Regions from separate parts of the Halomonas sp. ISL-56 genome, predicted to be linked through region 4. Evidence: predicted binding sites of a transcription regulator. Region 4 holds the regulator's gene; each other region holds the start of a gene.
What was found. Region 4 encodes sigma-54, which starts transcription at its own class of promoters, with help from an activator protein. Its sites were predicted from a motif close to TGGCACNNNNNTTGCTNT; they were not measured.

Region 1 (5,810 bases), on a different contig from region 4:
AGCAGCTCTCGCTAACTAGCCACCGTGCAATAAGAATGTTCATTGGGGCAATTGTAACGCCTGGAGGCAGCTGTTGTCGCGGGTGGCGTCAAAGGTGGCGCCCTTGAAAAAGACAAAAAAAACGCTGACCAAGTCAGCGTTTTAAACATTAGCGGCAAGCGTGGGGCCGCCAAATAGCATTAAGCGTAGGTGTTTACCTGAGTGCCTACACTACCCTCTTTGGCAAGGTCTGGTTGAGCCCCAGTGTCCGCAGAAGCCATAATCTCGGTCACTTGCTGTGCCTGAGTATCCAGCGCTTCTTTAAACACCTGCATCTGTGCTTGCTCGGGGGTTTGCGCTTGGTTCATATAAAGCGACGCGCTTACTGAACTACTGATGCCTACATCCATATATCCACCTCATGGTGTGCAAATGTACTTATAAACTAGCAAAGCATTAGATCACGCGCAAAGATATCGTTCCAATTACTAGTGCCAGCATCTAACACTATCGGCTTAACTCGCCTGATCATTAATGAATATAGCACTCGTTAGAACCTATCAGCACGAAATGGTGCCATATCAATGGCGGTAGGCTGTCCTTCCATCATATCCGCCAACAGATGACCGGTTGCTGGCCCTAAGGTAAACCCCTGGTGGCCATGACCAAAGGCAAGCCATAGCCCGGGATGTCTTGGTGCAGGCCCAATCACCGGCTTCATATCGGGCAAGCAGGGCCGCGCGCCTTTCCAAGGAGCTTCATCACGGCGCTCGCCTAGCGGGAAAACACTGCGCGCGACTTTCTCTGCTGCGCCCAATTGATTAACGTCAGCAGGTGCATCCAGGCGATCCAACTCGGCGCCGGTGGTCAAGCGAATGCCGGCGTTCATCGGCGCAAGCAGGTAACCCACCTCGGCATCCATAACCCAGAAATTCAGCTTTGCAGGCGCTTGGGGTGCGTAGTGCATGTGGTAGCCGCGCTTTACAAAAGTAGGGAAGTGATAGCCCAGCTCTTTTAGCCAACTTCCCGCCCAGGGCCCTAGCGCCACCACGACATCATCTACTTCTAAGCTTTCAGAGGCGGTATTAACCTGCCAGCGCTCACCTATTTGCTTAACTGATCGAATGTCCGCCTGCAAAATGCGTCCGCCGTGGTTACTAAACGCCTCCGCGTAAGCCGCAACCAGCGCACCAGGATCAGCAACAGTCCATGGGTCAAGCCAGTGAATCGCACCGATAATGGTGTCACTCAAAGAAGATTCTTTCTCCTCAAGTGCCGCCCTATCTAGCTGCTCAAACTGCACGCCATAAAGGCGCCGCGCCTCTTCAGCCTCTTTTATTCGCGCAGCCAGTTTTTCAGGGGTGCGGTAAAGCTCAAGCCACCCTTGCTTACGCACCAGGTGCTCAGCGCCTGCGGCATCAATCATCGGGCCGTGGGTTTTTAGCGAAAGCTGAATAAGTGAGGCGTATTCCGGAACAATTTTCTGGTAAGCCTTTGGCGCTGAGTTCATCCAGTAACGCAATAGCGGTGAGGCGGCGTTGACCATGCCTGCCGGACGGTAACGAATATCTACCCGACGATTAGGTAAAACGCTAAGTAGCGTTTTGACATCGCGAGGAAAAGGGTAAGGCCTTACCGCTTCACGCTGAATTATTCCCGCATTGCCAAACGAGGTTTCACGACCAGGCTGAAGGCGATCCACAATAGTGACTTCATGCCCTCGCTGGCGCAGATGCCAGGCAATGCTGACACCCACCATGCCTGCTCCCAAAACTACCGTTTGACGCGCCATTTTGATGCACTCCCTTTTACGGATTTAGAACCACTGTTGAAGATCAATAACTATTTGAAAAATATCACCAATTCAGGCGTATTAATATAGTCGTAAACGCTATTTTTATGCCAATAAACAGCAATTAATACTGCTATAAACATTTAAAGCAATGACTTCACTATTAGCGGCATAACAATTGCTTAGTTTCTATTAGGAAACCTTGATGGCATTCAGTTAGCGCCGATGTAACGGTTTTTCTTCCTACCGCGCAAAACCAACAAAGCACCAAAAAGAAGCGCACGTGCACCAAAAGTTGCTAAGGAAAACACCATGCCTGCCACGCTTGATTTGCATAGTTCGCTGCTCGATACGCTCTGGGTACTTTGGGCCGCTGCCCTAGTATTTGTGATGCAAGCTGGTTTTCTCTGCCTGGAAGCGGGCACTACGCGCACCAAGAACGCCATCAACGTCGCTATGAAAAACGTAGCGGACTTTGCCATTGCCGTCAGTGTTTTTTGGTTAGTCGGTTTTGGCATTATGTTTGGCGACTCCCACCATGGCTTAATCGGCACGACGCTATTGGGCTGGCAGTTAAACGCTTCTGGTAGCTGGGTAATTACCGTTTTTATTTTCCAGGCAATGTTTTGTGCCACCTCAGCTACCATTGTGTCGGGCGCGGTGGCAGAACGCATGCCCTTTTTAGCCTACACCTGGACGGCCCTATGGATAGCCTTACTTATCTACCCAGTATTTGGCCACTGGGCATGGGGCGGACTTTTGAGCGGCGCGAAGGGTTGGCTAGGGACGCTTGGGTTTGTCGACTTTGCGGGCTCTACGGTAGTGCATAGCGTTGGCGGCTGGGTAGCGCTGGCAGCGGTACTCTGTATTGGCCCACGCACTGGGCGCTTCACCCAGGGCAAACCACCCACCGCCTTTCCCTCTGGCAACCTTCCCCTCGCCATGCTGGGCGCGCTGTTTATGATTTTAGGCTGGTTTGGTTTTAACGGCGGCAGCACTCTGGCGGTTACCGAGCAAATCCCCGGCATAATTGCCAATACTGTTCTGGGCGCCGTTGGCGGCATTCTTTCAGGCATGCTGATGGGGCTAAGAACGCGGCGCTACGCCGATGTGATGTACGCGATTAACGGCGCCATTGCGGGCTTGGTCGCTGTAACCGCCAGCGCTCACGTAATCTCTTTACCGGCGGCATTTGGGCTGGGTGCAGTCAGCGGCGTCCTGATGGTACTGACCAGCGAATGGCTGCTAAGCAAGCATATTGATGATGCCGTCAGTGCTATACCTGCGCACCTCGTCGCAGGCATATGGGGGACGCTCGCACTGCCCTGGGTGGCTGATTTAACGCTGCTGAATAGCGGTTTGTCTCGATCCGCACAGTTTGGCGTTCAATTAATGGGCGTTGTGGTATGCGGCATCTGGAGCTTTGGCAGCGCCTGGCTGCTGTTTCGTATCACCCGGCGCTTCTTACCCATTCGCGTCTCACCCGAGGCGGAAAAGATGGGCCTCAATCTCGCCGAGCATGGCGCCAATAATGAGCTGAACCAACTGCTTGAGCATATGCGCCAACATGAACAGCAGGGCGATATGCGCCAGCGAATTGACGCCGACCCGTTTACCGAGGTAGGCGAAATAGCGGCGAGCTATAATCGCGTCACCGCCGCCCTTGAACGCGCCGTTGGGCATACCCGTGTGATGCTGCGTAATCTGCGCGACGGCGTGATTACCTGGCAGGCAGACGGCACCCTGACAAGCCTTAACCCCGGTGCAGAGCAACTTTTTGAAGTAGAGGCCCTGGAGCTTATTGGCCAACCTGTTACGCGGCTATTACCGGACCGCTCTCTTACCCCTGCTGGGGCGCGCCATGAAATTAAACGACGCACCTCTGATATGCAGGTGCGCTATTTGGAAATCCAGGTGAGCGAGGGAGCCAGCGGCTCCGCGTCAGAGCGCTCAGGAATGGTGCGCGACATTACCGAACGTAAGCAGCTCCAAGAGCAGTTAAACCGCGAACGCGACCTGGCCCGCACCACGCTCGCATCCATTGGTGATGGCGTGATTACCTGCGACGCCAGTGGCAACGTGACATTTATAAATACAGAAGCGTCGCGCTTAACCGGATGGACACCCGACAATGCTATCGACAAACCCATTTACAGAGTTTACCAGTTAATTGAGGAAGCCAGCGGTGAGCCGCTCGGCAATCCCGCTAGGCAAGTGCTCACCCAGCTAACCCCGGTACACTCCACCGAACACTGCCTGCTAGTGAATCGTGATCACTCGCACACGCCCATCCAGCACAGCGCCTCACCGATACGCTCGCGCAGCGGCATTACCCTCGGCGCAGTGGTGGTTTTTCAGGATGTCAGCCTTACTCGCCAGCTCACTGAACAGCTTAGCTATCAGGTCAGCCACGATAACCTAACTGACCTACTCAATCGTCGCGCCTTCGAATCCGCGCTCACCGCGCTACTCAATCGCGACGATGGCCACCACGTGCTGTGCTACCTGGATCTCGATCAATTCAAAATCGTCAATGACACCTGCGGCCATCTCGCAGGAGACGAGTTGTTGCGCCAAGTAGCATTAAAACTGAAAAGCCATGTGCGCAGCAGTGATATCGCCGCCCGGCTGGGGGGCGATGAATTCGCTTTGTTGCTACCTGATTGCGCTATCAAGCATGCATTGGCGATTGCCGAAGCGCTACGTTGCGATATCGAACAGTACCGTTTTGCCTGGCAAGGGCACACCTTTGGTATCGGTGTGAGCATTGGCTTGGTTGAATTAAACGCGGCTCAGCCCATGCAGTTGAGCCAGGCACTTCACGCCTCCGATGCGGCGTGCTACGTCGCAAAAGAGGCCGGCCGCAATCGCATCCACTGCTACCAGCCTGACGATCATTCGTTATTGGAAAAGCACGGCGAGCTGCAGTGGGCACAGCGCCTGCAAAATGGCTTGGACAACGACACCTTCCGCCTTTTCGCCCAACCCATTACCGCCGTTTGTGCCGACAAGCCTGGCTACCGCGAAATTCTGCTCCGCCTTGAAGAGCAGGGAGAGATCATCGCACCGGGTAGCTTTCTACCCGCCGCTGAGCGTTATCACTTTATGGTGCGCATTGACAGCTGGGTCATTCGTAACACCCTGGCCTGGCTGGGGGATCAAAACCGCCATGCTACTCTACCGTCAAATAGCCTATGGGGGATCAATCTTTCCGGCGATTCGCTATCCGATGCTGATTTTTGCCAGGATCTTATTACCCAAGTCGCCAAGGCAGGGCTACCCCACGGCACGCTATGTTTTGAAATTACCGAAAGCACTGCCATTGCCCAACTCTCAAGTGTTAGCGAATTAATCGTTACCCTGAAAGAGTACGGCTGCCGCTTTGCACTGGATGACTTTGGCACCGGCCTCTCCTCATTTAGCTACCTAAAGCAGTTGCCCGTCGATTATCTAAAAATTGACGGGAGCTTTATCCGCAATGTGCATCAGGATCCGATTGACCGGGCGATGGTAGAGGCGATTCATGCCGTCGGCAAGGCACTGGCAATTAAAACAATCGCTGAATTTGTGGAGACTCAAGCCACGCTGGGCACGCTGCGCCAAATGGGTATTGACTACGCACAGGGGGATTTACTGGGCAGACCCGAACCACTCACCCAGATGGCGAACCACCGCATTAAGGTGATGCCACGCTAGCGGCAAGGGAATCTCAGGGAAATCTAAATGCCAGAAACGCAAAAAACCCAACATGGGCATAATTTCTAACAAATATAGAATGTCTAACAGATATAGTGCCTCTAACAAAGGCCTAGTCACTACAATCGCTAAGGGAAGTACTGAGGAGATATGCTGGGGTAATGGGGTGGATGATGGGACTTGAACCCACGACCACCGGAGTCACAATCCGGGGCTCTACCACTGAGCTACACCCACCACAACCTAAAGCTGGAAACGCAGCTATTGTCACTTACGCAAACATTGTCACTGGGGTGGATGATGGGATTTGAACCCACGACCACCGGAGTCACAATCCGGGGCT
Region 2 (5,810 bases), on a different contig from region 4:
TTACGCCGCGCCGTTTCGGATAGGTATCAAAACGCCCCTGCAAATGAATACTTTCGGTGGGGCAGGAGACAAAGTTAATGCCCGAGCGCTTGAGCAGCAGGAATAGCTTGGAGCAGTAGGCGTTATCATAAGAGTGCATGGCCGTTGTATGGCTGGCGGTAACGCGGCTGCCAAGATCGTTAAATAGTGCTTCGCAGGCTAATACTTCGAGAAAGCGCGAATTGGGATCGTCGATCTCGTCGCAGTGAACATCCACCAAACGGTCATACTTGATCGCCAGTTCGATGACCCGCTTCATGGAAGCGACGCCCAGCTCGCGGGTGTATTCGAAATGGGGAATGCCGCCAACCACATCGGCGCCAATTTCCAGCGCCTCTTCCAGCAGTTTGTCGCCGCCGGGGTAGGAGAGCAGGCCATCCTGTGGGAAAGCGACTACCTGGATATCGATTTTATCCTTTAGCTCATCGCGCAAGGCGCACAGGGTTTTGATGCCGATCAGGCTGGGGTCGCTGGTATCGGCGTGGGTGCGCACAAACTGAACGCCGTTGCCGATTAGCAGGTTTAAGGTTTTCAGGGCGCGCTCGCGAATATCCGCTTCGGTGAGCATCGGCTTACGCTCGCCCCAGCGCTCAATGCCTTCAAATAGGGTGCCGCTCTGGTTCCAGCTAGGCTCGCCTGCCGTAAGGGCGGCATCCAAATGAATATGCGGCTCGATAAAGGGCGCACAAACGAGTTTGGCGCCCGCATCTATTTGCCCTTCGCTCGCGGTTTGCGGCGCCTCCTGGGCGGTAATCGCAGTGAACGTGCCGTTTTCGATATCTATACGATAAAGCTCAGGGCGCTGGCGAAGACGGGCGTTAATGATCTGCATAGGCATATAAAAAACGGCTCACTTATTGTTTAGCAGTAGAGGGAAGCGTATCGCTCAGCGTAGCGTGGTTTAAACGCAGCAGCACGGCATAGCTTCCCGCGGCCACCGCGACACCCACCAGCGGGGGGAGTAACGGGGAGACGTAGGCAGCTCCAGCCCCCAGCGCATACGCAGCTAACCCCCGGCGATTGAAATCGGGTAGCGCAGCGGACGAAAGCGACGGGTAGCGGCCTTTATGTTTAAGCCAAAAGTCCGCCATGATGACGCCACCCATGGGTGGGATAAAGGTGCCGAGTAACACTAAAAATGGGATAAGAAGGTTATACATGCCGCCCACCGCCAACACGGTGCCAATGGCCGCCCCACCTACCGTCACTAAGCGGCGCTTTTCGGTACGTAGCAAGTTGCAGCCCGCCACGGCGAAGTTGTAAATGGTGTTGTCCTGGGTTGTCCAGATATTTAAAAACAGCATCAGCACGGCGATGGTGACAAAGCCCTGAGCGATCAACACATCCACGATATCCGCCTGCTGGTAAATCATGGTGCCCAGGGCGCCAGTCAGTACCATTAAACCGTTGCCCACAAAAAAGGCCGCCATGGTGGCAATGACGGCGATTTTCGGCGTCTTGGCAAAACGACTCCAGTTAGTCGCCTGGGTGCCGCCGCTGATAAAAGTGCCGATGATGACGGTAATCGCCGCCGCCACGCTCATGCTTTCTGTCGGCGTTTGCTGGCTCAATCCCGCGAAGCCACGCACATCCACCAGCCCAGTAAACAGACTGATTAATATAAATAGCATCATGGCAGGGACGGCAAAGCGGGAGAGCCAGTCCATACCTTTATAGCCAATCATGGCCGTCACGCAGAAACCGAAACCAAATAGCACCATTAAGGGGATTTCCAGCCATTCAGGCATCCCGGTGGTGCGTACTAACACTAGCGCAATCGTCGCGGTGCCCCAGGCGTACCAGCCGATCTGGGTAAATCCGAGAATGAAATCAGACAGCTTGCTGCCCTTCTCGCCAAAGCAAAAGCGCCCCATCAGCACTGAATTAAGCCCGCTTTTACAAGCGATATACGCAAGTGCTGCCGCGTAAGCCCCCAGCAGTAAATTGCCGATTAGAATGATCGATAGCAGTTGGCCAATCGGAAAGGCTTGGCCTAACGTGCCGCCGGCCCACATGGTGGCGGTGAAAAACGTAAAGCCGAGCAGTACCGCTGAGGTGGAAAGCAGGCCTTTGCGGGCGCCGATAGGAACCTCTCTGAGCGGGTAATCAGACTGGTGCATCATGACCTCCTAACATAGATAAGCGAACCTGTTAGCTACTTGCTGTTAGCTACTTACATAGCAAGAGATATGCCAAAAAGCCTAGATCAATAAGAATGATTTCGCTTGTAATGTTTTTAAGACATGCCCGCTCTTTTTAATGATACTTTAGTGATTAAAGCCTAAATGATTTTATACGCTTAGCGAAGCAATAGAGTGGTCAAAAAAAACCAGTCGAAGAAGCAACTGCTCATCGCAATTACACTAGATAGGCCTGCTGTAGCTATAGCCATAAAGGAACCGGAGTACATGCCAGAACCCCAGCATAGGAATGCGTCACTGCCTGCGGCTAAACTTCCTTGGCATCATACCCTGGTAGGTAAGGTGGTGATGTTTATGCTGATGGGCGTGTTGTTTGCGTATTTAACGGGGGCGCTGTCGGGGTTTTTTATGGTTGAACGTGGGGCGCGGGAGCAGTGGTTGCGCGAAGCGCAGGTGAATGCCCAGATAGTGAGTGCGACTATTAGGCGTATTTATACCTCAGTGGCGGTTAAGACAGATGGTACTGGTCAGGTCACGCAGATTATCTCCGAACGTCCCATTGGGGATGAGGAGTCCGTTCTGGAAACGGGGTTTAGTCCGGTGGACGTATTGGCGCTGGCCAGTGCACAAACACGCAACAATGTTTGGCTATTGACCAAGTCGTCGGATGGTTCACTTGATGTAGTGGCGGATGCGCTAAATCCACCATCAGATCCGACAGCTAGCCTGACGGTCAGTTCATGGGAAAACAGCGAAGAAGCTGATGATTTTTATGTAGGCTTTGCCCAGGTTGGTGATGCAGAGCATTTTATTAGTTCGCTGCCCATTGTGACTGCTGATGGTCAATTATTGGGCGTTTTAGTGGCTACTATAGGCCAGAAAGAAGGGTTGTATCAGATGCGTAATGATCTGATCAGCAAAGCATTTATGGCGCTGTTGGTGGTGTTGATCGCAACAGCCCTGTTAGTGACTATTTTAATGCGTCAGTTATTTACCCCTGTGCCGGTATTAATTAGGTCGCTCACTGACATCGCTAAAAATCAGACCGCAAGCAGTACACCTTACACTGATCGTAACGATGAGATCGGCCGGATGGCAAAGGCCATAGATGGGCTTCGCAAAAAAGTCATTGAGCGTGAACACTTACTTGAAGTTAAAGACGAAGCGCTACGCTTTCAGCACCTTGCTCATCATGATGAGCTAACCAAATTGCCCAACCGCGTGCAATTAAATAACGCGTTAAAAACTGCTGTGCACTCACTGCTTCAAGGCGACGTATTTAATGTCCTGTTGTTTGATCTTGACCATTTTAAAGCAGTTAACGATAGCCTAGGCCACGCGGCGGGTGATGCTCTGCTCGTTGAAGTCAGTCAGCGGGTGCAGGGGCTACTTACCCATAATGATTTGGTGGCGCGCCTTGGCGGCGATGAGTTTGCCATCATTCAACGCGTCGTGGGTAGCGCCACCAATGAGGCAAAGGTGCTGGCAGAAGCGATTGTGTCTACCCTGCGTGAACCGTATCAGTTTAATAGCCAGGAAATTAACATTGGCGTAAGTGTTGGCATTGCCACCGCGCCAGTCGATGGTCGCAATAGCCACGATCTGCTTCGTCACGCAGATCTGGCGCTCTATGCGGCCAAGGCGAAAGGGCGCGATCGCTGTATGCACTATGCCGCAGGGATGACAATGGATTCTGGGATCATCGAAAAAAGGTAAGCCTATGAAGTGGCTAGTAGCGGTATTAGTGAGTAGTGCGATGTGGCAAGGTGCCGCCGCTAATGAGCAGGTCGCCGCCTCGCCTACTTTGTCGCGTATTGCATCGGCTGGTGAGATTGCTGTCGGCCATCGTTCCAGCGAAGTGCCCTTCTCCTACCTGGTAAACGACCAGCCTACAGGTTACGCGATTGACCTGTGTTTAAACGTCATCGAAGGCCTGGAAGAAACATTGGGCTTGGGTGATCTTAAGATAAATTACGTGCCGGTAACGCCTGCTAATCGATTTATATTAGTGCGTAATGGCGAAGTGGATATCGAGTGTGGCGTAACCACCAACACCCCTGAACGTCGCCGCCAAGCCGCTTTTTCATACCCTCATTTTCTGACCGCGACACGCTATGTATCCCTCGCCGAGCAGCATATGGACAGTGTGCAGGATTTGGCGGGCCGCAGTGTGGTGTCAACAACGGGCACTATCAATATTGCCCAGCTCAACGAACTCAATCGCACCGAGAGGCTGAATATATCGGTAATGCTAAGCCGTAATCATGAAGAAGCGTTTGCTATGGTGGCTTCAGGACAGGCATCCGCGTTTGTGATGGACGAGATTTTGCTGGCAGGGTTAGTGTCATCAGCCACTGAGCCTGCTGCTTTTCATATTTCTCAAGCAACCTTAAGTAGCGCTGAGCCGTACGGCATAATGATGCCGCCTGACGACCCTGTTTTTGTTGAGATGGTTAATAAAGAGCTGCGCGATATTTATCAGAGTGACACCATTCAAAACTTGTATGAAAAGTGGTTTTTACAGCCACTCCCGCCTGATGGTCGCGTGTTGAACCTGCCGCTTGGACCAAAGCTTGCCGCTATCTTCGCCAATCCCGAACAGCACGTGGAATAGATGAGGTGTTTAATGCGCAGGAGTTTCTTGTTTCGCTGGGGTAGCTTACTGGGAATGGTAGTGATGCTAGCGGGAGTAAACGCACACGCCACCACCGTTATTAATACGCTTGAGCGCATAGAGAAAACAGGCACGTTGCGTGTTGGCTATGGTGATACGGCGCCATTCTCTTATGAAGACCAGCAAGGCAATGTAGTGGGCTATTCCATTGATATCTGTCAGCGCCTGGCCCAACGATTAGCAACACAATTGAGGCTTCCCTCCCTTGATATTGTGTATGTGCCTCGTACGCCAAGTAACCGGGTACAACTCCTCAATAGCGGCGATATCGATATTGAGTGTAATGCCAGTACGAATACCCAAGAGCGGCGGCAGAGCGCGCAGTTTGCACTTAGCCACTTCTTTGTGTCGGTGCGCTATGTGGCACTGAAAACGAGCGAGTTTACCACTCTGGAAGACTTGGCCGGGCGTAGCGTGAGCGTGGCGCGTGGCACCGTCAATGTCAGCCAAATCAATCAGGTAAATCGAGAACGGCAGCTGAACTTGTCGGTCGTGCCAGTAGAGACATTGCAGGAAGCGTTTGATTTAGTCGCTGATGGGCGCGTAGCGGCTTTCGCGATGGATGATATATTACTGAGCACAATGATTGCTGAGTCCGATCACCCTGACGCTTACGCGCTTTCCGAAGAAGCCATAAGCAAGACAGAGCCGTTAGGCTTTATGGTGCGACGAGGGGATAACGATTTTGCTGAGCATGTGAATAAAGCCCTCACGGAGATTTATACCAGCTCTGAGATGCCTTTGATTTACCAACGCTGGTTTCAGCAGCCGCTACCTGGAAAAGGAATTACGCTTAACGTACCGATGAGCGATGCATTGGTTGAGCATTTTATTGCCCCTCGCGACGTGACTTTAGATTAAAGATGCTGAGAGCAAAAGGGGGAAGAAATACCCCCGAGCAATTGATCTAAACATAGTTTTTAAATGCCCATGTCTATAGTTATCAGCGCCTTAAG
Region 3 (5,810 bases), on a different contig from region 4:
TTAACTTCGCGAACCTGCATACCCTGGCGGGCCAGGGCGGACGCCATAATTTCAGAGCTGATACGCCCCAGTGTCGACGATTGGCTTAGATTGTCGATGCTCACAAAGGTGGCAGCAATCATGGGGCTATAGCGCGTGAGCTCTGGGTTACTGGCAACCATCTGCTCGGCAGCGGCATGAACCAATTCAGACAGATCGGGTTCCGGTTCGGCGGGTCTATTGTTAGCATTACCCAGCGTGCCACAGCCAGCCAGTAACAGTAGCGTAATACCCATGGCCATCCCGCGTGTAGCATGGCTGATAGAGCGAGCGCGCCGAGCAGCGAAAAGTGTAATCAGCATGAAATTACCACGTATCTGTAAGGGAAACGGAGGGTGTGGTAGGTGCCTGGGGCACGCGGTGAGGGGCATATTGACGACGATCACCGGCATTGATGTAGTAAATGTTGGACGAAGAGTAGAGAATTCGTTCGCCATCGATAATTTGCGTGGTCACGATAATCTCTTCATTGCCGGTGTGCGTCCAGCTACCGCTGGTGGTGTCGGCAAGCATGCCTGCGGGGATTAACCCTAGTGCAGGTTCTGCCCACTGGTTATACGGAATGGTAGCCACAGCGATACCCGCGGTGAGTGCGGTAAAAGCACCGACGGGAGGGCGGATAAAGCCGCGATCACGGTGTTCGACGACTTCGACATTAAACGTGATATTGGCGCTGTTTGCAGTGGGGACGGTGGTGAGGTTGGCGCCCCGTGAGACCAGCTCGCTGGTCAGCAGTGCGCGAAAGCCGCGCCCAAATTCACCGCCGCTGTAGGCGTGCAGTGCTTCACTGTCGGGTTCGCTAATGTGTAAATCGCGATTACGAACGCGCTCGCGTTGCAAAATGCTGGTAGCTTCATGGCGGGCCAGCACATCCCAGTGGTGGGCAGCCTGCATACGCTGCTGCTCAGTGTAGGGGTAAGTAGTGGCTATCGGCGCTTGAGATGTATTGGCATAAAAGCAGCCGCTGAGCATTAAGCTTGCCAGCCCCAAGCTGACAGGACGTATGAAATAGGGTAATGGGAATAATCTGGGACGGGTGCGCACCTGCTGGTTCCTTTTTCGCTACAAAACGGCTTTTGATAGACTGTTCGCCATGCTTAGTTTGCCATGCCTAATTCATCATACCTAGCTAGATCGGCCACGAGGTTAAAAACTTGAATGAGCGATAACACCAATGCTTGAAGATCATCGCAGCGGTCCGCGCCATGATTCGCTAATGTCGGCCTATCATGAGAGTGATAGTGGGAGCGGTTGGATGATCAGCTATCTCGATATCATGACCCTACTGGTGGCCCTTTTTGTGGTCATTATTGCCGCTGCTGGGCCGGTTATTCCTCAGTTGAACCAGACAAATAATATGAGTGAAGATGCTGACGCACCCTTACCTAATTTGGGCGTTCCGCTGCCCGAAGCTTTGGCCCAGGTAAGCACTGAGCGGGTGGGTGTCGCCCGTTGGGGCGGTGAAGGATTGAGTCCTATGGCCATCAGTGCAGCGCTAGGCGTCGCCGGGCTGCCCAAGTTGACTGATCTTCCTCGGCGAGTCAGCGTCGGTGTCCCACCGCTTTTGGCAGCACCACTGCCGCCCGCTGAACCGGTTATTTCTTTACCCAAACTGTTGATGCCCGCGGGCAGCGATGATTTTACATCGCCCTTAGCTGACTACATGGTGGTGTTAACTGATCGCCCCCCGGTGAATGTGCAAGCAGTGAGTGATGAGTCAGTCTCGGGGGCACTTGCCCTGGATCAGGCGCTCTCCCAGCGCGTTGAAGAGTCTACCTACCTACCCGACCTGGAGGGCGTTGAAGTGTCACGAGTGGCTGAGGGGATTAGTCTGCGTGTGCAGGATCAACTGCTGTTTCCTTCGGCAACGGCCGAGCTGACCAATGACGGGTCGTCACTAGTGGGTAGTTTGTTGGAAACTATTCAGCGCTACGATGGCGAAGTATGGGTTGAGGGCCACTCGGATAGTCAGACTATTAGCACTGATGAATTCTCGTCTAATTGGGCACTGTCTAGTGCCCGTGCAATTGCTATTGTGGAAGCACTGGAAGCGGCGGGTGTCGACGCTGAACGCCTGCGTGCCGTGGGTTTGGCGGCCACTAAACCGCTTGAGAATAATGCCACAGCGGAAGGGCGCGCACGCAACCGGCGGGTTGAAGTAGTGATTCATGTCGAGTAGCGAGTCTCTGATCACATGCAGATCTGAGCACGTACAACAATATTAAATTAATATTAAAAAAAGCCCGCCGGGGGAGGCGGGCATTAAAGGGCTTGGCTCACTGCAGCCCACTGGCATCAGGTGAGGGGTGTACAGGATGACCAGTGGGTACAATTTCAGTATAGCTATTTCTAGGGCGTTGCCAAGTGCTGTGACGTTTTTTTATAGCCTTATTATCACTTTAGTTAATGCTAATGCTTTTTTGGAGAGCAAACAGCAACGCAAGTGCACCGATCTGTTTCATGCACTTTTTTAGTGCATTCAGGCTGCCTCTTTTTGGTGCTTACAGGTTTTGCGATTTATTTACGCCTTCAGTTGCCATATAACCTTCTGATGAATAGGGGCTTCTCTGTATTGGCTTATATATTGCTTCGCTCTTGATAGCCAATTAATAGCTGGTCATAGCTCATCAGGTGGTTTAGCTATACTGCTTGAACAATGCGTTAAGGCCGAAAAGAGGTAGTGCCATGCCTGAACCCGCTCGTCTCTCAGCATCCCCCGCATCAATGCCTTCGGAAGCGCCGACTTCGGTTGATCCCGCTCTGCAGCCACGGCTGGTAGTGACCGATCTTGATGGCTCGCTGCTCGATCATCACAGTTATGACTTCAGCCCTGCGGCCCCCTGGCTTGCCCGCTTAAAACAGATGGGAGTGCCGGTGATTCCGGTGACCAGTAAAACCCGTGCCGAGCTGATTCCCCTGCGCGAAGCCTTGGGCCTCACGGCAACGCCATTTATCGCTGAAAATGGTGCAGTGATTGGTTTGCCGCCAGGCTGGTGCCATGCACGCTTAGACCGCCCGGGAAGTGGACGCGATGGTGTCGTTATCAAGCACCCGGGGGTAGATATTGGCTTTATTCGTGCCCGACTTAAGGTGTGGCGTGAGCGTCTAAATATTCGCTTTACCCGCATGGGGGAGCTGAGTGTGCCAGAGGTGATGGAGCTTACCGGGCTTGATGCAGCTCGCGCCCGAGACGCAAGGCAGCGTGAAGGCAGTGAACCGTTGCTGTGGCAGGACACCGAAGCGGCTCTGGAAGCGTTTCGGGTCGCTTTAGAAGGGGATGGACTACAGCTTACTCAAGGCGGGCGCTTTTGGCATGTTATGGGGCTCTCCGCTGATAAGGGCAATGCCGTCGAGTGGTTGGTGAAGCGCTTTGCGGCATTAAGAGGCCGAACGCCTCTTTCACTGGGGCTAGGAGACGGGCCAAACGATATCACTATGCTCGAAGCCGTCGATCAAGCGGTCGTCATCCGTGGTTGCCACGATTTAGCCGTAGAGCCCCGTAATGCTTCGCTCTATCGCACCGAGGCGACCGGGCCGACTGGCTGGGCCGAGGGGGTGGCCTACTGGTGGGGGCGAGACGACCGCCGTTTAGCGACGGCGGAGAAAGGTGCTGCTGTGTTCTCGGAATCCAGTTCTTTAAGTGCAGCTCTTTGATTCCAGGTCTTTGAATCCAGGTCTTTGACTCTAGGTCTTTGACTCTAGGTCTTTGACTCTAGGTCTTTGACTCTAGGTCTTTGACTCTAGGTCTTTGAATCCAGGTCTTTGAATCCAGATAGGTAAGCGCATGAGTGATTTTCATCAAAATGGAATTATTACCGACTTTCACAACCTTACCCGGCGCTCGGTGGAGGCGCTTGAGCTAGAGCTGTGCCAGTTTGCTCGACGACGCCCCATGGGGCTGATTCTGCCGTCGCTGTTTTCGGAACTGGAAGGGCCCGCACTGTCGGCAATCGTTGACGAGCTGGTTAAAGTCCCGTATCTCAATGAAATTGTCATTGGTTTGGATCGCGCTGATCGAGAGCAATTTTTATACGCTCGTGATTTTTTTTCACGCTTGCCACAGCATACGCGCATTTTATGGAACGACGGCCCACGCCTGCGCGCCCTGGATGCAGAGTTGGAAGAGCACGGGTTAGGCGCTTTGGAACCCGGCAAGGGGCGCAATGTATGGTACTGCGCAGGTTATATGTTGTCCTCTGGGCGCTCGAAGGTGGTGGGGTTGCACGACTGCGATATCCTGACCTACGAGCGAGGGCTGCTGGCGCGCTTGATGTACCCGGTAGCTCATCCCAACTTTAACTACAGTTTCTGCAAAGGCTATTACCCGCGCATTGCCGAGGGCAAGCTGAACGGTCGCGTCTCTAGACTGTTAGTCACGCCGTTACTGCGGGCGCTGAAGACCGTCTGCGGGCCAATGCCGTACCTCGATTATCTGGATAGCTTTCGGTATCCGTTGTCGGGAGAGTTTGCGATGCGCAGCGAAGTGCTTGAGGGAATTCGTATGCCGGCGGATTGGGGGCTGGAGATTGGTGTTTTATCGGAGCTGCAGCGCAACTATTCCCTGCGCCAGCTTTGCCAAGTAGATATTGCCGATGCCTACGACCATAAACATCAGCCGGTTAGCGAAGAGGATCCCAACGGCGGTTTAAACCGTATGAGTCTGGATATCTCAAAAGCGCTCTATCGTAAACTAGCCACCCAGGGTATTACCTTTAGCAGCGAAGATTTCCGCACCCTGAAAGCTACCTACTACCGCTTCGCGCTGGATTTGATTGAAGCCTACGATCACGATGCCACCATGAACGGGCTGAGCCTTGACCGTCACAGTGAAGAGCAGGCTGTGGAGTTGTTTGCCAGCAACCTACTTGAAGCAGGTAATCTGTTTATGGATAACCCTCGAGAACGGCCCTTTATCCCCAGTTGGAACCGGGTGCAAGCCGCGGTGCCGAATCTGCTTACGCGTATGCACGAGGCAGTCGAGCTGGATAACCAGGGCAAGGTTTAACCGTTCAGGCCCTAATCATTTTTTCAAAAACCGTTCATCCATTAAAGAGGCCAGCTACCCAAGGTAGCTGGCCTCTTACGCAGTACATGTTTGTAATATTCGGTTTTTCGGGTTTGGTTTTTAGCCCATGATTGTTAATACATAGTTTTTGCTAGCGTTAAAAATCACTGTGCTGATGAGCCGTCCGCTTGGCGGGAGCAATGGCGGGTAAGCTTGCCTGTGCATGGCCCGCGTTTTGATTAATGCGGAAGTGGGCAACCAGCTGGCGCAGTTGATCGCTGAGCTGGGCAAGGGACTGGGTGGCGTGGTTGCTCTCTTGTACCAGGCTTGCATTCTGCTGGGTCATTTGATCCATTTGGGTCACTGCCTGGTTGACCTGTTCAATGCCGCTGCTCTGCTCGATGGTGGCCGCAGAAATCTCTTGAACGAGTGTACTAAGCTGCTTGATATCATCGACCATCCCATTGATCACATCGCCGGTATCACGCACCTGACGGCTGCCTTCCATTACTTTGCTATCCGACGCTTCGATCAAGGTTTTGATCTCTTGGGCGGCGGCAGCTGAACGGCTGGCGAGTTGGCGAACCTCATTAGCGACAACGGCAAAACCGCGCCCTTGTTCACCGGCGCGTGCAGCTTCCACCGAGGCATTAAGCGCCAAGATATTGGTTTGGAAAGCAATCCCATCAATGGTGTTAACGATACTACTCATCTGGGTAGCGCTTTCGTTAATCGTCGCCATTGTGGCGATCACCGTGGACATAGA
Region 4 (5,810 bases):
TTGGGCACACCGCTGGTCAGCATGACGGGGCGCCCCCAATCCACGCTTGCCAAACACGCTGATGCGCACCTAAACAGCGGCGTTGAGCGCGAGGCGTGCCCGCTCGATCTCGCCCCTACCAGCTCCACCACTGCGGCTCTCGCCCTAGGCGATGCACTGGCGGTGGCGTTACTGGAAGCACGCGGCTTTACCGCTGAAGACTTTGCCCTTTCCCACCCTGGCGGCAGTTTAGGCAAGCGCTTACTGCTGCGCGTCAGAGACCTGATGCACGATGGCGAGCGACTACCCCAGGTCGCATTAGGAAGCCCACTGCGCGATGCGTTATTAGAGATCACCCGGCAAGGACTTGGCTTTACCTGCGTGGTGGATAGCGAAGGACGCCTGGCCGGGGTTTACACCGATGGCGACCTGCGCCGTACGCTGGATCAGTTTCACAACCTGCGCGATGTCCTCGTTGACGACGTTATGACCCGGCCAGGCAAACGCATCGGCCCCGACATCCTGGCGGCCGAAGCGGTACGTATTATGGAAGAGAGCCGGATTACCGCGCTAGCGGTGGTCGATGAACAACAGCGCCCTATTGGGGCTCTACATATGCACGACCTGCTCGCCAGCGGCGTTATTTAACCCATCGGCGTTTTTTATCCGTCTGGCTATAAGAAATTACTGATATGGAGGCTCTATGACCCTACCCACCGCGCTACTCGATCGACTCCGCCGCGTACGCCTATTGGCGTTGGATGTTGACGGCGTCCTCACCGATGGCCGCCTCTACTTTCAGGCCGATGGAATCGAAATCAAAGCCTTCCATACTCAGGATGGCCATGGGCTAAAGCTGCTCAAACGCGTGGGCGTGCATGTTGCACTGATTACTGGGCGCGATTCCCCCATGGTCAGCCAGCGTGCCGCCGCCCTGGGTATCGACCATGTTCACCAAGGCTGTGAAGACAAACTGGCTACCCTGCGCGGGCTTTGCCAGCGCCTTGATATCGAGCTGGAACAAGTGGCCTATTGCGGCGACGACCTGCCCGATCTAGCGGCTATTAAGCGTTGCGGCGTCGGCATTACCGTGCCTAACGCACCGGATTATATGCACACCCACGCCGACTGGATCACCGAACGCCTGGGTGGTCACGGTGCCGTGCGTGAAATCTGCGATACGCTGCTTGAATCTCAAGGGCACTGGGGCGCGGTGCTCGACACCTATTTGCACGGTCGAGCGTAAATGTTGAAGCGGCTTAAGGTACGCCTCTGGCTGGGCGGGCTGGTTATCGCGCTGGGTGCGCTGCTGGTATGGCTTGACCCCGGCGGCCCTCAAGACACTACCATCGACCCTGAAGCGCAGGCTCAGGAACCAGGTCACGTACTGGAAAATGCTGAAATTACGCTATTCGGTGATAACGGCAGCGTTTTGCAGTCGCTGACAACACCGCGTCTTATCCATACGCCTCAGCAAAGCGAAACCTGGTCGGAAGAGCCCGAAGCCGTTCTGTATGACAATGAGGGGCGCCAGTGGCTGGCTAGCGCCGATGTAGGCACGCTCAACACCGCTACCCAAGCGCTGTTACTGTCAGGCTCGGCTCGCTTGATCGCACCTGATGAAGGCTGGCAGCTAGATACCGAGCTATTGCATTATGATGGGGTAACTCAGCATGCCTGGAGTGCAACACCGGTACTGTTACAGCAACCGCCCCAGCAAATGCGCGCTTCACGTATGGACGTGTGGCTTAACGATAGCCGGGTACGCCTAACTGATAATGTGCGCGGCACACACCCCCCGGCCACGCAACCTTAAAGAGGAGTCGCCATGAAAGCACTTATTTACACCGCCCTATTTGCGCTAGCGATGCCATTATCGGCACTGGCCCAAACTTCACAACAGGCCCCTGTGGAAGTGGAAGCCGACCGTTTAGATCTCGACCAGCGGGCTGGCACCGCCGTTTATACCGGGGATGTAGAGATACGTCAGGGCGAAATGCAGTTGCGAGGTGATCGGGTAGAGATCAAACGCAACGAGGCCGGCGAACTTTCGACGGCAACCTCCACCGGTGAGCGCGCCTACCTGCGTCATCAAGCACAAGGTCAGGATGGCCCCACTGAGGGCTGGGCAAGAAGGATTATTTATCATGTCGCTGAACGCCGCGTAGAACTGATTGACCAAGCCGAGCTGACCCAGCAAGAGGACAAGTTCAGCGGCGGGCGGCTTGAATATTTTATTGACCGTGAAGTGATTCAAGCACGCTCTGACGTTGACGGCAGCGAGCCCCAGCGCATACGTATGACCCTTCAGCCTGAACAATAGGGAGCCGAGCTGTGGCAACTGTTGACACTACGCCGAACCAAATTCTTACGCCGATCAAAACCCTTTATGCCCACCACCTAGCCAAAAGCTACAAACGCCGCCGCGTGGTCAAAGACATCAATTTGGAAATCTGCCAAGGCAGCGTGGTCGGCCTACTTGGCCCGAATGGTGCCGGCAAAACCACCTCGTTCTATATGATTGTCGGGCTGGTAAAATCCGATGCTGGCGAAGTGGGCATCGACGATGTGGATTTAACCCGCGCACCCATGCACGAGCGCGCAGCAGCAGGTATCGGCTATCTCCCCCAGGAGGCGTCTATCTTCCGCAAACTTTCGGTTGCTGACAATATTATGGCGATACTCGAGACGCGCAAAGAGCTCAATCGCAGCGACCGGGAACAGCGCTTGGAAGCGCTACTCGAAGACTTTCATATCACTCACATTCGTGACAACCTCGGCATGAGCCTTTCGGGCGGCGAGCGCAGACGCGTGGAAATTGCACGCTCCTTAGCAACAGAGCCTGCCTTTATTTTGCTCGATGAGCCCTTTGCTGGCGTTGATCCCATTTCTGTGGGCGAAATTAAAACCATCATTCGTGCGCTGAAGCAGCGCCATATCGGTGTACTGATTACCGACCATAACGTGCGTGAAACCCTGGATATTTGCGATATCGCCTATATCGTCGGTGATGGGCAAATCATCGCCAGCGGCTCGCCAGCTTCAATACTTACCAACCAAAAAGTAAGGGATGTTTATTTGGGCGCAGATTTTCGCCTCTAAGATTATTTTCACTTCTAAACTGACTTTTCACCCACTAAATAGCGCTTTACAACAACTTTACTACCAATGGCATGCTTATTGCACTTGCACCCGGCACTCACTCGCACTAGTGTGGAACATTCCGATTAACGAGTGGTTCTCAGATGGTCATGAAAGCTTCTCTCCAACTGCGTATCGGCACACAGCTGACCATGACGCCCCAGTTGCAGCAGGCCATTGCGCTGTTGCAACTTTCGACGCTGGACCTTCGTCAAGAAATTCAGCAGGCCCTAGACGCCAATCCCATGCTGGAGCAAGAAGATGAATTTAGTGAGCAGGCTGTCAGCGAGCCTAAAGAAGAAGAGTGGTCAGAGAGCATCCCTACTGAGCTCTCGGTAGATAGCGACTGGTCAGATACCTATCAAGATATGGGTAGCCAGGGTGGTAGCAGCAGCGAAGGCCCCGACTTTGAGCGCCAGGCAGCCGGACAGAGCCTGCACGGGCACCTGCTGTGGCAACTTGCCATGACCGATTTTAGCGCCCGTGAACAGCTTGTCGCGGAGAGCTTAATCGACGCGCTAGATGCTAATGGCTACCTAACCCAGCCGCTCAACGATATCCGTGAAGGACTTCGTGCCCAGGGCATTGACGGGCTTAGTCAGCGCGAAGTGGAAACCACGCTGCTCAAGCTCCAACAGTTTGAGCCAACCGGTATCTTTGCCCGCGATTTGCGTGAATGCCTGATGCTGCAGCTCGCCGCCCTTCCCGACGATACACCACTGCTGGTTCCCGCCCGCCGTCTCGTTCGGCAGTTTCTTGAAGCGCTCGGCAAGGATGATATGCGCTTGCTTAAGCGCCGTCTCGGGCTTGATGACGAGCAGCTGGCCGATGTTATCCTACTCATTCGCAGCCTCGACCCACGTCCAGGTAGCGCCTACGGCGATACCGACGACAGTTATGTAACGCCCGATCTAGTCGTCCGCCACGACCAAGATGGCTGGCATTTAGAGCTCAACCCAGAGGCCCTGCCACGGCTGCGCATTCAGCCCGACTACGCCAGCTTGATTAAGCGTGCGGACAAAAGCGATGATAACCAGTTTCTCAAAGAGCACCTGCAGGAAGCGCGCTGGCTGATTAAGAGCCTGTCTAGCCGTAACGATACGCTATTGCGGGTTGGTCGCGAAATTATCACCCGACAGATTGGCTTTTTGGAGCACGGCGAAGAGGCCATGAAGCCGCTGATATTGGCCGATATTGCCGAAGCCGTTGAGATGCACGAATCAACTATCTCGCGGGTAACGACGCAGAAATACATTCATACGCCCCGCGGTGTTTTTGAGCTTAAGTACTTTTTCTCGAGCCAGGTGAGCAGCCAAGATGGCGACAGTCACTCCAGTACCGCCATCCGCGCGCGTCTCAAAAAACTGATTCAAGAGGAGCCCCCTGGCAAACCGCTTTCTGACAGCCGCTTAGTCACGCTATTAGGCGAAGGGGGCGTGCAGGTGGCGCGTCGCACGGTGGCTAAATATCGTGAAGCCATGGGCATCCCCTCCTCCAGCGAAAGGCGCCGTTTACGCTAGGCCCTGCTGCCGTTTCAGGGAAACTCTCGACAAGGGCTTTGCAACGCGGCAAAAAGGGTTACAATCGAAGTACAGTCCGATGGATAAGGAGTACGTCAATGCAAGTAAATATCACTGGTCATCACGTAGAACTGACTGACGCCTTGCGTGACTATGTCAACGAAAAGCTTGAGCGTGTAGAGCGCCATTACGACAATATAACTACGGTGCAAGTCACCTTATCAGTGGAGAAAGAGCGCCAGCAGGCCGCCTGTACGCTGCACGCCGCAGGTGCTGACTTACATGCGGAAGCCCTAGACAGTGATATGTACGCCGCTATCGACGCCCTAGCGGATAAAATCGACCGTCAACTCGTTAAACACAAGGAAAAAGCACAAGCTCGCGCCCAAGGCGCAGGTGTGCGTTAATTCAATGACGTTGGAAACCATACTTCCCCCGGAACGCGTTCTATTTGACGTACCCGGGGGCAGCAAAAAAAGGGTGCTGGAGTTTTACAGCACCTTTATTGCCCAAAATATTCCCAGCTTGGACAGCCAAGAAGTGTTTAGCCGTTTAATCGGCCGTGAACGCTTAGGCAGCACCGGTATTGGTAACGGCGTGGCTATTCCCCATGCGCGTAGCCCCCACTGCACCGCCCCTATCGCTGGTTTTTTAAAATTGTCAGAAGCGATTGATTTTGACGCTATCGACGGCGACCCGGTAGACCTGGTGTTTGTACTGTTGGTACCCGAAGAAGCAGATGACACGCACCTTTCACTGCTCGGCCAAGTAGCGACCATCATGAATGATGCGGATACACGCCAGCTGCTGCGTAAAGCGGCCAGTCAGCGTGAATTGCTTGAGCTCATCACCGCCAAAATTCGTGAGCAATCAGCGGCCTAACTGGTCTTAAAACCTTTTTTAAAACCTATTTAAGGTTAGGCACCGCAGGTGTATGTTTCGCTCACCACCCTTAACGCAGCTTGACCAAGGCAAAGAGAGACTCTATGCAACTGGTGATCATTAGCGGCCGCTCAGGTTCAGGTAAATCTATCGCTCTACAGGCGCTGGAGGATCTTGGCTACTACGCGATTGATAACCTCCCCGCTATGCTGCTGGGCTCGTTGGTGGACGAATTACGCGGCCAGGGTGACCGTGCTCATTTGGCGGTCAGTATTGATGCCCGTAATT

Region 1: a site for sigma-54 is predicted at 1,939-1,956, ahead of amt (ammonium transporter). Genes of this name have one in related genera too.
Region 2: a site for sigma-54 is predicted at 2,217-2,234, ahead of codB (cytosine permease). Genes of this name have one in related genera too.
Region 3: a site for sigma-54 is predicted at 2,613-2,630, ahead of J7J49_RS06765 (HAD-IIB family hydrolase). Genes of this name have one in related genera too.

The regions. Positions count from the first base shown of each region.
Region 1 covers NZ_JAGGRO010000015.1:128,511-134,320, reverse strand. Annotated here, with positions in the region: gene J7J49_RS13020 (putative motility protein) at 180-389, opposite strand; gene J7J49_RS13015 (NAD(P)/FAD-dependent oxidoreductase) at 530-1,771, opposite strand; gene amt (ammonium transporter) at 2,084-5,467, shown strand; tRNA gene J7J49_RS13005 (tRNA-His) at 5,630-5,704, opposite strand; tRNA gene J7J49_RS13000 (tRNA-His) at 5,757-5,810, opposite strand, start outside.
Region 2 covers NZ_JAGGRO010000012.1:92,343-98,152, reverse strand. Annotated here, with positions in the region: gene codA (cytosine deaminase) at 1-877, opposite strand, end outside; gene codB (cytosine permease) at 894-2,159, opposite strand; gene J7J49_RS11165 (GGDEF domain-containing protein) at 2,448-3,896, shown strand; gene J7J49_RS11160 (amino acid ABC transporter substrate-binding protein) at 3,901-4,794, shown strand; gene J7J49_RS11155 (amino acid ABC transporter substrate-binding protein) at 4,807-5,715, shown strand.
Region 3 covers NZ_JAGGRO010000008.1:152,906-158,715, forward strand. Annotated here, with positions in the region: gene J7J49_RS06750 (FlgO family outer membrane protein) at 1-341, opposite strand, end outside; gene J7J49_RS06755 (hypothetical protein) at 346-1,011, opposite strand; gene J7J49_RS06760 (OmpA family protein) at 1,214-2,218, shown strand; gene J7J49_RS06765 (HAD-IIB family hydrolase) at 2,725-3,693, shown strand; gene J7J49_RS06770 (glycosyltransferase family protein) at 3,824-5,044, shown strand; gene J7J49_RS06775 (methyl-accepting chemotaxis protein) at 5,202-5,810, opposite strand, start outside.
Region 4 covers NZ_JAGGRO010000016.1:153,285-159,094, reverse strand. Annotated here, with positions in the region: gene J7J49_RS14355 (KpsF/GutQ family sugar-phosphate isomerase) at 1-627, shown strand, start outside; gene J7J49_RS14350 (KdsC family phosphatase) at 683-1,225, shown strand; gene lptC (LPS export ABC transporter periplasmic protein LptC) at 1,226-1,795, shown strand; gene lptA (lipopolysaccharide transport periplasmic protein LptA) at 1,808-2,302, shown strand; gene lptB (LPS export ABC transporter ATP-binding protein) at 2,356-3,081, shown strand; gene J7J49_RS14330 (RNA polymerase factor sigma-54) at 3,225-4,640, shown strand; gene hpf (ribosome hibernation-promoting factor, HPF/YfiA family) at 4,739-5,047, shown strand; gene J7J49_RS14320 (PTS sugar transporter subunit IIA) at 5,052-5,522, shown strand; gene rapZ (RNase adapter RapZ) at 5,627-5,810, shown strand, end outside.